2 regions of the Roseateles sp. P5_E8 genome follow, and region 1 is predicted to be linked to the other one. Evidence: predicted binding sites of a transcription regulator. Region 1 holds the regulator's gene; the other holds the start of a gene.
The links. Region 1 encodes sigma-54, which starts transcription at its own class of promoters, with help from an activator protein. Its sites were predicted from a motif close to TGGCANGNAANCTGCTTT; they were not measured.
Positions count from the first base shown of each region.

Region 2: the regulator sigma-54 is predicted to act here: its motif matches at 5,379-5,396, upstream of ACXRVZ_RS13470 (pilin).

Region 1 is NZ_JBGCUM010000079.1:607-7,781, forward strand. Features, by position in the region: gene ACXRVZ_RS25575 (16S rRNA (uracil(1498)-N(3))-methyltransferase) at 1-399, shown strand, start outside; gene ACXRVZ_RS25580 (MFS transporter) at 396-1,562, shown strand; gene ACXRVZ_RS25585 (THUMP domain-containing class I SAM-dependent RNA methyltransferase) at 1,541-2,839, opposite strand; gene ACXRVZ_RS25590 (alpha/beta hydrolase) at 2,877-3,746, shown strand; gene ACXRVZ_RS25595 (alpha/beta hydrolase) at 3,748-4,611, shown strand; gene ACXRVZ_RS25600 (hypothetical protein) at 4,628-5,158, opposite strand; gene ACXRVZ_RS25605 (RNA polymerase factor sigma-54) at 5,167-6,660, opposite strand; gene lptB (LPS export ABC transporter ATP-binding protein) at 6,821-7,175, opposite strand, start outside.
Region 2 is NZ_JBGCUM010000019.1:33,695-40,869, forward strand. Features, by position in the region: gene ACXRVZ_RS13445 (hypothetical protein) at 1-419, opposite strand, end outside; gene ACXRVZ_RS13450 (hypothetical protein) at 416-904, opposite strand; gene ACXRVZ_RS13455 (NAD(P)/FAD-dependent oxidoreductase) at 940-2,511, opposite strand; gene ACXRVZ_RS13460 (GtrA family protein) at 2,508-2,918, opposite strand; gene ACXRVZ_RS13465 (hypothetical protein) at 2,915-4,804, opposite strand; gene ACXRVZ_RS13470 (pilin) at 4,885-5,334, opposite strand; gene ACXRVZ_RS13475 (MBL fold metallo-hydrolase) at 5,575-6,360, opposite strand; gene ACXRVZ_RS13480 (FHA domain-containing protein) at 6,563-7,175, opposite strand, start outside.

The DNA of each region.
Region 1 (7,175 bases):
CCGCTCGTCTCTGAACGCTCGGTGCTGCGCCTGAGCGGTGAACGCGCCGACAAGAAGCGCGCCCATTGGCAGGGCGTGGCCATTGCCGCCGCCGAGCAGAGTGGGCGCACGGTGCCGACGCGCATCGAGCCCGTGCTGCCGCTGGCCGCCTGGCTGGCCGCGTTGCCCGCACCGGCCGACGACGAATGGCGCGGCCTGCTGAGCCCGCGTGCGGCGCAGCCGTTGGCAGCGTTCCCGCAGCAGCGGGCACTGTTCCTCAGCGGCCCCGAGGGCGGCCTCAGCGACGCCGAAGAAGACGCAGCGCGCGCATTGGGCTTCGCCGCGATCTCGCTCGGCCCCCGCATCCTGCGCGCCGACACCGCGCCGCTGGCGGTTCTCTCCTGGCTCGCCTTGTCGTGAACCGAAAGCTCGCGCTGCTCGTTCTGGCTCAGGGCTTCTTCCTCACCAACAACATCTGCCTCATCGCCATCAACGGCCTCGTCGGCTTGGCGCTGGCGCCCGTGCCGTGGATGGCGACGCTGCCCATCTGCGCCTACGTGACCGGCGGTGCGCTGACGGCGCGCATGGTGGGCCGGCACCAGCTGCGCTTCGGCCGGCGACGCGGCTTCCAGATCGGCCTGGTGGTGGCCATCGTCAGCTCCGCGATGGCACTTTGGAGCGTGCTGCACCAGCAGTTCTGGGGCGTTGTCGTGGCGACGCTGGTGGGCGGCTACTACAGCGCCAACGCGGCGCTCTACCGCTTTGCCGCGACCGAGCTCGTTGCGCCGGACAAGCGCGAGGCGGCCATCTCCTGGGTGTTGGGTGGTGGTTGCCTGGGCGCCTTCATCGGCCCGCTGCTGGCGCGTGAGAGCCAGAACCTGCTGGTGGCGCCGTTCGCCGGGGCCTATCTGCTGCTGATAGGTGTTGCGCTGGTGGGCCTGGTGCTGATCTCGCTGATCGACTTCCCGCCGCTGGCCAGGCCCAAGCCCGGCGCCGGCGGTCGCTCGGGCGCGGAGTTGATGCGCCAGCCGGTCTTCATCGTTGCGATGGCCGCGAGTGCGCTCGGTTACGGCGTCATGAGCCTACTGATGGCGGCCACGCCCATCGCCATGGGCCAGTGCGGCCTGTCCTTCGGCGACGCCGGCCGGGTGCTGCAGTGGCATGTGCTGGGCATGTACGTGCCGAGTTTCTTTACCGGGCCGCTGATACGCAAGGTCGGCGTGCTGCCGGTCATGGCGACGGGCGTCCTGCTCAACCTGGGCTGCGTCGCGTTCGCGCTGTCGGGGCAGGACCTGGATCACTTCCTCGGCGCGCTGCTGCTGCTGGGCATAGGCTGGAACTTCCTCTACATCGGCGGCACGACGCTGTTCACACAGGCCTACCGCCCCGAGGAGAAGACGCGTGCGCAGGGGCTGATGGACACCGGCGTCTACGCGACGATGTCGCTGACGGCGTTCTCATCTGGTGCGCTGGTCACGACCGGCGGCTGGCAGTGGATGAACTGGGCCAGCCTCGTGCCCATCGCGCTGTGCGCAGCGGCGCTAGGCTGGCTGAAGCTGCGTCAGCGCCCGTCGTCGACCTGAGCGTCTGCGGCCGGCTTGCGTGCCGAACCCTTGATGAGGTCGAAGCGGAACAGCCGGCACTCGATGGGGCCATTCCACATCGGCACGCGGCGCGCTTCCTTCAGCCGCATCTTGCTGGGCAGCTTCATGTCGGGACTGAGCATCCAGGCCGTCCAGCCGGCGGGGTTCTCGGTGTACTGGCGCTTCCAGTGTGCGGCCAGGCGGGGGAAGAAGTCGTCACCGGCGTCCAGCTCCTCGGAGCCGCGTGCGTCCCGCGACATGGCCGCCTTGCCGCGCACCTCGATGCGCTCGCCGTAGGGTGGGTTCATGACGATGCTGCCGGCCATGCCCTCGGGCAGCACGGGCGCGGGCCGCTCCAGCGCGTCGCCGCCGTTGAACTGGATGTACTGGGCCACGCCGGCGCGCTCGGCATTGCGGCGCGCGAAGTCGACCATGCGGAAGGCGACGTCGCTGGCGTAGATGGGCACCTTGGGGGCGTGCACGCGGGCGCGGGCGGCTTGCGCCATCTCGCCCCAGGTGGCCTTGAGGGCCGGCGTGGAGAACGGGATCTGGCGCTCGAAGGCAAAGCGGCGCAGCAGGCCGGGGGCCGAGTCGCAGGCGATCAGCGCGGCCTCGATGGGGATGGTGCCGGAGCCGCAGCAGGGGTCGTGCAGCGCGCTCTCGCCGCGCCAGCCGGCGGCGGCGAGCATGGCGGCGGCGAGCGTCTCCTTCAGCGGTGCGTCGCCCTTGTCGACGCGCCAGCCGCGCTTGAACAGCGGCTCGCCGGAGGTGTCGACATAGATCGCCGCGCGCTCCGGGCCGACGTGCAGCAGCACGGGCAGGTCGGGCGAATGCGTGTCCACGCTGGGGCGCTCGCCGGTGTGCTCGCGCAGTTGGTCGCAGATCGCGTCCTTGATGCGCAGCGTCGTGAAGTTCAGGCTCTTCAGCGGCGAGCGCTGCGCGATGGTGTCCACGCGGATGGTCTCGCGCGGCGTGATCCAGTCGCGCCAGTCGACGCGGCGGGCCAGCGTGTAGAGGTCTTCCTCGTGGCGGTAGGGGCCTTCGATCAGCTCGACCAGCACGCGCTGAGCGAGGCGGCTTTCGAGGTTGATGCGCAGCACGTCCTCGGCCGTGCCGATCAGGCCGCAGCCACCGCGCAGCGGCTCCACCTTGCTGCGCACACCGGGCGGCAGGAAGCGTTTGAGTTCCTCCTCCAGCAGGGGCTCGACGCCACCGGCGCAGGAAACGAAGAGGGAAAGTTTGTTGGGCAGGCTCACCGCGCGATTGTCGCTGGCCATAAACTGGACAGCGTTATCCCAACACTCAATGCGAGCCATGAAGCGAATCGTCCTGACCCTGGCCTTCCTGTTCAGCGCGCTTCAGGCGCAGGCGGCCGACCCGGTGCCGGCCTACCCTGCGCACACCATCCCCAACACGCTGCTGCGCGCCCTGCCCAAGAACGCCGATGGCCGCACGTATCAGCTGCACATTCATCTGCCGGCGTCATTTGCGAAGGAGCCCAAGCGCCGCTACCCGGTGCTCTACGTGACCGATGGTTACTGGGACTTCGCCACCATCGTGGCCTCGTACAACAACCTGAATTACGACAAGGTCGTGCCCGACTTCATCACGGTGGGCCTGGGCTATGCCGGCGACAACCTCGACTACGGCGAAATGCGCGGCTGGGAGCTGTCGCCGGTGCGTATGAACCCCCTGTCTTCCAGCAGCGGCAACGCTGACAAGTTCATCGCCTCGCTGGAGAAGGACATCTTCCCGCTGCTGGAGCGCGAGTACCGCGCCGACCCGGCCCAGCGCTACCTGGCCGGCAGCTCGCTCGGCGGGCTGTTCACGCTGCATGCGATGTATGCCAAGCCCGATCTCTTCAAGGGCTATATCGCCGCCAGCCCGGCCGTCGTCGCCGGCAACGACTGGATCATCGGCCAGGCCAAGGCCTATGCCGCGACGGGCAAGCCCATCAAGGCGCGGCTGTATGTCACCGGCGCCGAGAACGAATGGCCCGGGTTCCTCGCCGGCATCAAGCGCTACCAGGCGCTGCTGCCGGAGTTGAAGCACCCCGAGCTGGTCTATCAAAACCGCACCATCGATGGCGAGCGGCATGGGGGCACCAAGGCCGAGAGCTACACGCGCGGCATGCGCTTTGTGTTCGAGCCGCTGGCGCCGGAGACGGGGAAGTCGAAAGACTGACGTGAAGCAGTTCGCCCTCGCGCTGGCCCTCCTGTCCAGCGCGCCGCAAGTGCTGGCGGACCCGGCGCCCGGCTATCCGCCGCATGTCGTCCCGAACACGCAGCTGCGTGTGCTGCCGCCGACGGCGGATGGCCGGAGCTACCAGCTGCACATCCACCTGCCCGCGTCCTTCGCCAAGGAGCCCGCGCGGCGCTACCCAGTGCTCTACGTCACCGACGCCTACTGGGACTTCACGACCCACATCAACGCCTACAACAGCAAGGTCGCTGATCGCGTCGTGCCCGAGTTCATCATCGTGGGCCTGGGCTATGCGGGCCAGAACCTCGACTACGGCCAGCTGCGCATCGGCGACTTGTCGCCGGTAAAGCTCCCGCAGCCGGGCGACTCCGGCCACGCCGACAAGTTCCTGGCCACGCTGGAGCGCGACATCATCCCGCTGGTGGAGCGCGACTACCGCGGCGACCCGGCCCACCGCATGCTGGCCGGCAGCTCGCTCGGCGGTCTGTTCACGCTGTACGCGATGTACACGCGGCCGACGCTGTTCGAGGGCTATGTCGCGGCCAGCCCGGCGGTGAACGTCGACAACGACTGGCTCATTGGCCTCGCCAAGGCCTATGCCGCAACGGGCAAGCCCATCAAGGCACGTCTCTATGTGACCGGCGCCGAGTGGGAGTGGCCCGCCTACCTGGCCGGCATCAAGCGCTATCAGGCCCTGCTGCCCGAGTTGAAGCATCCCGGCCTGGTGTTCCAGAACCGCATCATCGACGGCGAGCGCCACGGCGGCACGAAGCCGGAAAGCTATGCGCGCGGCATGCGCTTCGTGTTCGAGCCGCTGGCGCCGGAGACGGGGCCATCCAAGGATTGAGGCCGGGCTACGGGTGTCAATTCAGCTTGGAGATGCTGCCACGTGCAGCACCAGGGAGGGGGCAGCCGCCTTTGAGGTCGATGGCTCGCGACTGCACCTCGTTTTCGTTCGACGTCGCGGTGGTGGCTTCAATCTGGAGAAGCCGCGCATCTTCCAGGCTGAACAGAAATGAAATGCCAACGGGCGCTGGCAGCCTCGGTGACTGAGCCGGCGTCTTGAACCGAATCGAGACGTAGTGGGGCAGCGTGCTCCGCTCGTGATACCAAGAGCCCGATAGCGAGACCGTCTTCCATGAGTCTGCGGGCAGGGTTTGGAGCACACAGCGTTCAATGACGGTCTGCTTCCCGCCGGAGATGAAGGTCACTTTCGTCGGCCTGCCGGACTCTTTGTCCGCGAACTCCATCTTCAAGCGCGTCAACGTGTACTGCGACGGAAGTTCCGGAATGCTGCCGTCAGAAGCCAGCGAGAGAATCCTGTCCTGGTGAGCGTTCGTCTGACTGCTCAGCATGCAGAACACCAGCAAGGCGAGGGTTTGGCTGAATCGCATGAGAGTGCCTACAGCGCCTTCCTCAAATTCGCCGGCGCGATCTTCATTCCTTCGCGGTATTTGGCCACCGTGCGCCGCGCGCACTGGATGCCTTGCTCTTCCAGCATCGCCGCGAGCGCGCTGTCGGACAGCGGCTTCTTGATGTCCTCGGCCGCGACGAACTGCTTGATGAGCGCGCGCACCGCCGTGCTGGACGCCTCGCCGCCGGCTTCCGTCGACAGCCCCGAGCCGAAGAAATACTTCAGCTCGAAGGTGCCCCAGCTGGTGGCCATGTACTTGGCCGTCGTCACGCGCGAGATGGTGGATTCGTGCAGGCCCAGTTCGTCGGCGATCTCGCGCAGCACCAGCGGCTTCATGGCCAGCTCGCCGTGCGTGAAGAAGCCGCGCTGGCGCTCGACGATGGCCTGGCTGACGCGCAGGATGGTGTCGAAGCGCTGCTGGATGTTCTTGATGAACCAGCGCGCCTCCTGTAGCTGCCCGCCCAGCGGCGAGTTGCTGATGCCGCCGCGCGTGGCGCGCAGCGCGTTGGCGTAGAGCTCGTTGATGCGCAGCTTGGGCGCCACCTCGGGGTTGAGCATGACGCGGAATTCGCGGCCCACCTTGCGCACGATGACGTCGGGGACGATGGCTGCAGCGGCGCCACGCGCAAAGCGGCGGCCGGGCTTGGGTTCGAGCCGGGTGATGAGCCCCTGCGCCTCGCGCAGGATGTGTTCGTCCGCGCCGGTTTCGGCCATCAGGCGGCGCATGTCGCGGCGGGCCAGCAGCTCCAAATGACCCTTGCAGATCAGGATGGCGACGACCTGGGCGGGGCACTTGGGGCAGGCGCGCAATTGCAGCACCAGGCATTCGGACAGGTCGCGCGCGGCAATGCCGGCCGGGTCCAGGCTTTGCAGCAGGCGCAGGGCGATGCGCAGGTGGTCCAGCAGTTCCTCGCGCGTCTCTTCGTCCTCGGCCAGGGAGGCGGCGATCTCGTCGAGCGTGTCTTCGAGATAACCATCCTCGTTGAGCGACTCGATGAGGATCTGCAGCGCGGCGCGGTCCTCGGGGGAGAGGTGGTGGCCGGCGAGTTGCTGGGTGAGATGCTCGGCCAGCGTGGCTTCGGCGAACTCCTGGCTCTCGCGCTCGCCGTCGTCGTCGCCGCTGGCGCCGGAGCTGTTGCTGGGCAGCTCGCGGATGCCGTCGAAGTCGTCGCGCTCGGTGCCGTTCTCCCAGTCCTCGCGCTCGGTACCGCCGAATTCCTCGGCGGTCAGCTCGGGGGCGTCGCCGCTTTCCGACTCGCCGGCCGAAGCCTCGGTGCCGCTCTCGGCCGGCGCGTTCGAGGCCAGCTCGGGGGCGCTGACGGTGAACTCCTCCTCGGTGTCCAGCAGCGGGTTGGTGGCCAGCATCTGCTCGACTTCCTGGTTCAGCTCCAGCGTCGACAGCTGCAGCAGCCGGATGGATTGCTGCAGCTGGGGCGTCAGCGCGAGATGCTGACTGAGGCGGACCTGGAGGGTCTGCTTCATCCCAGAGTTCCTTGCGGGCCGAGCGCCGGGCCGCTCCCAAGCCGGCCCGCGCTGGCGATGTGCTTGCCGCTCAATGCGGCAAGCATCGCCGTCCCCTCGGGGGACCGACCAGACGCGCTCGCGTTCAGCGACGCGAGGATGGGCGAGGGGTTGTCCATCTCTACATGCGGAAGTTTTCGCCGAGATAGACCTTGCGCACGTCGGCGTTGGCCACGATCTCGTCGGGCGTGCCTTCGGCGAGCACGGCGCCCTCGCTGATGATGTAGGCGCGGTCGCAGATGCCCAGCGTCTCGCGGACGTTGTGGTCCGTGATCAGCACGCCGATGCCGCGGCTCTTCAGGAAACCGATGATGCGCTGGATCTCCAGCACGGCGATGGGGTCGACGCCGGCAAAGGGCTCGTCCAGCAGGATGAAGCGCGGTTGCGTGGCCAGGGCGCGGGCGATCTCGACGCGGCGGCGCTCGCCGCCCGACAGGGCCGGCGCCGGGCTGTCGCGCAGGCCGTCGATGGAGAGG
Region 2 (7,175 bases), on a different contig from region 1:
CAGAGCGCCGTGCACGCCACGACGCTCCAGCCCGTCGCATGAGCCATTGCGGCGGGCACAAGATAGGCGCCGACATAGAAGCGTAGATAACCTGGTTCGCCCTGGAGGTTCAGCTCAACGGGCCAGGGCAGGCCTTCAAGGCTGTTCAGCAGGGCCCAATGCTTGATCCAATCCCAGCAGTAGTGGCCGGTAGCAAAGCCCATCAGCGCGAGGGTGCCGATGGCCAGAATGACGGAAGGCGCTACGCCCAAGAGCCGCAGTTGCACGCTGACGTGGGGCTCGCCACGTCTCTTCAACACGGCATGTGCCAGCAGCATCAGCAGCGCCAGAGCCAGTGGCAGTCCCAGTGCAGGCCTGACGAAACTCGTCAGGAACAGCAGGCCCGGTACAACGAGATAGCACAACGCCGCGACGTTCATGCCGGGTCGCCGCAGTTGAAGAGCCGCTGAAAGAAGCCGAAAGCACTGACCAACCGGTGGCCACGTTCGGTCAGCACGAAGCGGCCGTGGGCCTCTTGCAATGTGCCGGTGGCGAGCTGCTCGTGGACACGGCGTTCGACACCGCCCTGGGCGATGAAGCGGCGCGCGAACCAATCCTCCATTTCAGTGCGGCTCATGCCTTCTGAGTGGCTGGCCAGTTGCTGCATCAGACGAACGGAGTACGCGCGATCCACCGTCGTGGGCACGGTGAACATGAACGCATAGGCCAGCAGCAAGGTCAACAGTGCATCCTTGGCTGAGGCCAGACGGCCAGCGTTGGACCAGCGCAAGCTGCACAGCCATTGACCGCCAGCGCAGAGCAGCGCGCAGGCCAGGCCCTGGTAGAACAGGATGCCCTGCGGCTGCAACTGGCGTGTCAGGACAAAGAGGGCCAGAAAGGCCAGGCATCCGAGGATGATGTGCATGGCGTTTGTCGGCGACCGGGCTGCTGCGGTCAGCCTCAGCGTTTGGCGCCGTCCTCCTCGTGATAGTCGTCGTCGATGTTGACCGACCAGATTGCGTCGCGCCCGGCGCCACCGTTCATGATGGCCTGCGCGGCCAGGCGGGCGGACAGCATGGAGTGGTCCTGGTTGTTGTAGCGGTGCATGCCGTTGCGGCCGCACAGGAAGAGGTTGTCCAGGCCGTCCAGCCAACCGCGCAGCTCGTCGAAGCGCTCGAAGGCCGCGCCGAAATAGCCCGGGTAGGCCTTGGGCTGGCGCAGCACGGTGGCGTCGAGCAGCTCGGCCTCGTCGGCCATGCCCATCTGCTGCATCTCGCGCACGGCCAGCGCCTTCAAGGCCTCATCACTCATGGCCCAGAGCTCGTCGTCGTCGCGGGCGAAGAACTCCAGCCCCAGCCAGACCGTGTCGGGGTCGGCCACCATGTAGGGGCTCCAGTTGTTGAAAACCTGCACGCGGCCGACCTTGACGCCGGGCTCCTGGATGTAGATCCAGTTGTCGGTCACGCAGCGTGCCTTGCCCGCCACCTTGGGCGACATGCGGCGGTAGAGCAGGCCCACGGTGATGAAGTCGCGGTACTCCAGGCCCGAGGCGATGGACAGCGCCGGCGCGTCGGGCGCGGGGCGCAGGGCCTGGGCCAGCTCGCGGATGGGCATGGTCGAGACGACGGCGCTGGCGGCTAAGCTCTGGCGCTGGCCGTCGGCATCGCGCGCCACGACGCGCTCGACGCGGCGTTCCTGGCGATGGATCTCATCCACGGCCCAGCCGCGCAGCAGGCGGCCGCCACGGCGCTCGAACTCGGCCGCTGCCGTCTCCCACATCTGGCCAGGGCCGTACTTGGGATAGAGGAAGCTCTCGATCAGCGAGGTGTGCTGGCTGTCGGTCTTGCCGGTGACGATCTTCTTCAGCGCCTGCTTGGCCGCGCTGCCGATGGACAGGCTCTTGATGCGCTGGGCGCCCCAGTCGGCGCTGATGTCGCGGCAGGGCACGCCCCAGACCTTCTCGGTGTAGGTCTTGAAGAACTGCAGATAGAGCTGGCGGCCGAAGCGGTTGATGAAGAAGTCTTCCAGCGTCTGCTCGGGCTGGATGGGCCGCGCGGCGGCTGCCATGTAGCTGCCGGCGAACTGCAAGCAGCGCGCCGGGCCCATCTTGCGCACGAGGTCCATGCCGGGCTTGAGCGGGTAGTCGAGGAACTGCCCGCCGAAGTAGATGCGCGACTGCCGGTTGCGGATCAGCAGCACCGAGTCGTCAGTCTCGCTGGCCGTGGCTTCATGTCCGCCGAGCAGTCGCTCCTTGCCTTGGTAGGCCAGTCGCGCGTCGCCACTGCCTTCGGCCGGTTTGGCGACCGGCAGCACGTCGCGCCACCAGTCCATGACCCAGTCGGATTTGGAGAAGAAGCGGTGGCCGCCGATGTCGATGCGGTTGCCCTTGTAGTTGACCGTCTTGGAGATGCCGCCTATTTCCTGGGTGGCCTCCAGGATGGTGACCTGCGGGTAGCCGGCGCGCAGCAGTTCGAGGCCGGCGGTCAGGCCGGCCGGGCCGGCGCCGATGATGAGGGTGGAGGGCTGGGTCATGGCTGCGTGGCGAGCACCGTGCGGCGGTCGGTGAACAAAAGGGCCTTGCGCAGCGCGAAGTTGAAGAGGAAGACGCCGCAGGCGCTGGTCAGCTTGGCCGCCAGCGGCGCTACGCCGAGTTGCGCGACCAGCAGCCACAGCAACGCCTCGGTCAGCAGCAGGCCGGCCGCGCCGATGAGGGCGAACAGCGCGAACTCGTTGCGGCGGTCGGCCAGGCGGTGCTGAGAGAACACAAGCCGCGTGCTGATCGTGTAGACCAGCATCAGGCCCAAGCTGAAGCCCAGGCAGGCGGCCACGGCGAGGTGCACGCCCAGGCGCAGGCTGAGGCTGAACACGGCGGTGTCCAGCGCTAGCGCAGCGGCGCTGGCCGCGAAATAAAGCAGGAATTCGCGCAAGGTTGAGGTCATGTCAGGCTTTGCGGCGGTTTGAGCTGGGAGCAGGCATAAAGGGCATAGGTCTGCGGCAGGTCGCGGTGTTCGGGCGGTTGCCAGGTGGCCAGCGGCTCGACCGGCAGCCGACCCAGCAGCACCAGGAAGTCGGGCGCATCGGGCTGGCTGCACAGCGTCGTCAAGCGCTGCTCTGCCGGCTTATCACAGTGGAGTCGATCGGCTCGGCTGCGGTTGAGCGAGGCGCCGGTCAGGCAGCGCTCGTGATCGTCGTTGATTGGCCGGTACATCTCCTTGCGTGGGCCGAAGAGGAGTCCGGTATCGCGGTTAAACAGCACGCCGGCCCCCTGTTGCGACGCATAGTGGCTGGGTCGCTCCAACAGGCTCCACACCGGCACGAGATGCTCGGGCCAGTAGACCGTGGCATGGGCCGGCAGGTGGGCGGCGAAGGGATGCGCTGCAGCGGGCGGGGACTCCACGGCGCGCACGATGTCCGGGCGCTGGTCCCAGTGGGTTGCCGAGGCGATCAACAGCAGCGCACTCAGGCTCAAGGCCGCCAGCGCACCCGCCGGCCGCTTGCCGGCGATGAACATCAGCCCCGCGAAACCGCAGGCCGCGACGGGCGGGAAGGCAGCCACCTTGCCGAAGCCATCGCCCCAGGCGGTGTTGGGAAACTGCCAGCCCAGCTGCCGCAGCGCGCCGTCGAGCTGATAGGCCGACAGGCCCAGCACGCACAGCAGGATGCAGGCGCAGGCCAGCCGCACCGTGGCCGGCGACACCTCGCCTGCCCGCCAGGCGGCCAGCGAGGCCAGGGCCCAGAGAGACAGGGTGGCGGCGCCATGATCCATGCCGATGTGGGCATTCAACAGGGCCAGCGCCAGCGCACAGGCGCTGACCGGCCACAGCCCGCCGAGTTGCCACAGGCGTGCGAGCAGCCAGGGCGACAGCGCCATGGCCAGCAGATGCGCGACCCAATGCGCCCGCCAGAGCTGTAATTGCGTCAGCAGCACCGCGTGCCAGCCGTCTGTAGCAAGCGCGGTCAGGCCGATGAACGCGACGGTGGTGATGACGACGGCATGGAGCAGGCGAGTCCAGTCGTCGGTCGGCCTGAGCCGGCTCACCGCCAGCAGCACGGCCAGATCCAGCGCGACGCTCAGCTTGTCCTGGAGCGTCCAGTTGCCCAGCAGCACCTGGCGATTGCCGGTCTCTACCAGCGCCCACCAGTAGGGGTCATAGGTCTTCAGCAGGCCGTTCCAGGGCGGCACGCCCGCGAGCGCGGCGATCAGCACGACGGGAATCGCGGCGAGCAGCCACAGCCAGCGCCGGTCCGTCTCGGCGAGATAGCACCAGCTCACTGCCATGACGGGCAGGGCCATCAGCGGATGGAAGAGCGCGGCCAGCACCTGCAAGGCCACCGTGAGGCGCCGCCGGCCGGCGAGCAGCGCCACGAGGCTCCACAGCAGGGCCGGTTCCGCGAAATTGCGAGCGGTGACAAAGGTCTCGCCATAGCTGAACACCCAGCTGCCGCCGTAGACCGGCGACATCACCGCAAAAGCGAGCAGACCCCACAGAGGGAAATTGTGCGTGGGCGCAAAGCGCCGCAGCAGGGCCAGCACCGCCCCCAGCATCAGCAGCCAGCCGGCCAGCAGCACGCCGATATGCGTGGCCATCACGCCCAGGTGCTCGTAAAGCGGCACCATCAGGTGGGAGTAGATGGAGTAGCGGTCCTGCGAGCCAGCGGCAAAGAAGATGTCGTCGCTCAGCCCCGGCACGCGGGAGTTGAGCAGCACCTGCCCGAAGTAGAGGATGCCGTCATGCCGCAGGCCCTGGTAGGGGTGGGCCAGCAGCATCCAGGCGGCAACGGCCAGCAGCGCGGCGAGGCTTTGCAGTCGACTCAGGTTGTGCATGGACGCAAACGTCAAAAAGAAAGGGGCCGAGGCCCCTTTCCTTGTTTGTGCCGCCGGGGCGGCACGTTCCAGTCTCACGATCAGCTGGAGACGTTGTTCTTCTCGATGGCTTCCTTGATGACTGTGTCGGTGATGGTCGTCTCGGTCTTCCAGATGACCGCATCGCCCACGACATCTGCCGGCGTGAATTTGATTGTCTTGCCCTGGATGCCAGTGCCGATGTCATTGAGCGTCAAGGTGATGACGCCGGCTGCGACTGCGACGGATGCAACTTCCTTGGTCACCACCGTATTGGGAATGCCGCTCTTGCCGAGGTCGCAGTTCGTCGTCGTGCCACCGTTTTCCTGGATGCACAAAGCAACGGCACTCTTGTAGGCATCGCCCACCGTGATGGCGTTCGCGGACTTGGCGCGGGTCGTGTAGGTGCGGTACTGCGGCAGAGCCACAGCAGCCAGGATGCCGATGATGGCCACGACGATCATCAGTTCGATCAGGGTGAAGCCCTTTTGGGCGCGTGCTTTCAGTTGCATGTCGGTTACTCCAGCGAGTGTTTGGGAGGGAGGCAGACCCCATGAATGCAGGGGGCGTGCCAGCTTCTTTGCCGGCTGCGGGCGTGCGAAATCGCACATTTGGCCGCCTTGCCGGGCTGGGCCTGACAAAAATCGTCACTTCGGCCTGACGCGTTCTGTCAGTCGCGGCCTGAGGAGCAAGAAACGTCAGTCAAGAAAAACGGCGCCGAGGCGCCGTTGACGGATGAAAGCACCGAGCGCCTACAGCGCCATCTCCTGCCCGGCCTGTAACGCGCTGATTCGGTGCGGGCTGTTCAGTGCCTGCACGCCCTGCATGACGGCCTCGGCTTCGCCAGGCTTGATGTGGGTGATGCGCACGTCGACGCTGCCGGCCAGCTGGGCCAGTTCCCGCCCCAGGTCGGACGGGCAGAGGTGCTGGCTGACATGGGCGACCTCCACCTCGTCGTCGCTGAAGGCCGTTTCGATGACGAGGTGGGACAGGCGCAGCTGGGCCAGGCGGCGCCACAACGCAGGGTTGGGGCCGGTGTCGCCGGTGAAGACCCAGTGGGCGTGGCCGCTGGCTTCGCCACCGTCGACGGCGAAACCGACCGCCGGCACGGTGTGGACGGCGGACAGCACCTCGATGACGCGGCCACCGAGCTCCAGGCGGTCACCGATCTGGAAGGGGTGCAGGCTGAGGACGGGTGCCTCGCGGCTGGGCAGGCGCGTGAAGTCGGGCCAGATGGCGCCGTTGAAGATGTGCTGTTGCAGCGTGGCCAGCGTTTGCGGCAGGGCGTGCACCTGGATGGGCGGGCGGCCGGCGGCGACGCGCAGGCGCAGCACGGCATCGGCCAGCAGCGGGATGCCCAGCACATGGTCCAGATGGGAGTGGCTGAGCAGGATGTGGTCGATGGCGGCCAGGGCATCCAGCGGCAGGTCACCCACGCCGGTGCCGGCGTCGATGAGGACATCGTCGTCGAGCAGGAAGGCGGTGGTCTTGTAGCCGGCGGCGATGGCGCCGGAGCAGCCCAGGACGCGGATATTCATGCGGTGCGTTGGCTCGGGATTCGGGGCCTCGCGTCAGGCGAGGTGGAGCCAAGAATGTACGCAGCGGACCGGTATCGGAGGCGGTCGGATTACCGAGTTGGGGGTATCCCAATCGTGAGGAAGTCACAGCAGCCGCGACCCCGGCTGCTCATGCTGCAGACCCCGCCAATCCGGCTCGGCCGGACGGTCCGGGTCGGGCGCTTCAACCCTGGATGAACTGCATCTGCGTGCCGGCCAGCTCGATGAGATCTCCGCTGCGCAAGGCGATGGATTCGCCCGTCAACGGAATGCCGTTGACGCTGGGGCGCTGGGCCCCCTCGACGTGGGCGAAGACGTAGCCGGTGGGGCGCTTGGTGATGGACGCGACCTGCACGCCGGGCTTGCCCAGCGTCGTGACGACCTTGCTCAGCGCCACTTCGCGGCCGGCGGCGGCGCCGGTCAGCACCTTGATGGAGGCCGGGCCGATGACCGGAGCGCTGCCGAGACCGCCGAATGAGGAGCCCAGTCCGCCCAGCGCCGGCACTGCCGCACCGGGCTTGAGGATCATGGTCTTCTCATAGTCGTTGCCGTCATTGAGCAGGAACTTGATCTTGTACTTGCCGATCTCGACGGTGTCGTGGTCGGCCAGCAGCTGCTTCTTGATGGCCTTGCCGTTGATGTAGGTGCCGTTGGTGGAATTGAGGTCTTCAATGAAAACGTCGTTGCCGACCATCTGCAGGACAGCGTGCTCGCCGGAGACGGCGAGGTTGTCGATGACGATGTCGTTGTAGGGCCGCCGACCGAGCGTCGTCTTGTCCTTGGTGATCTGCACCTCT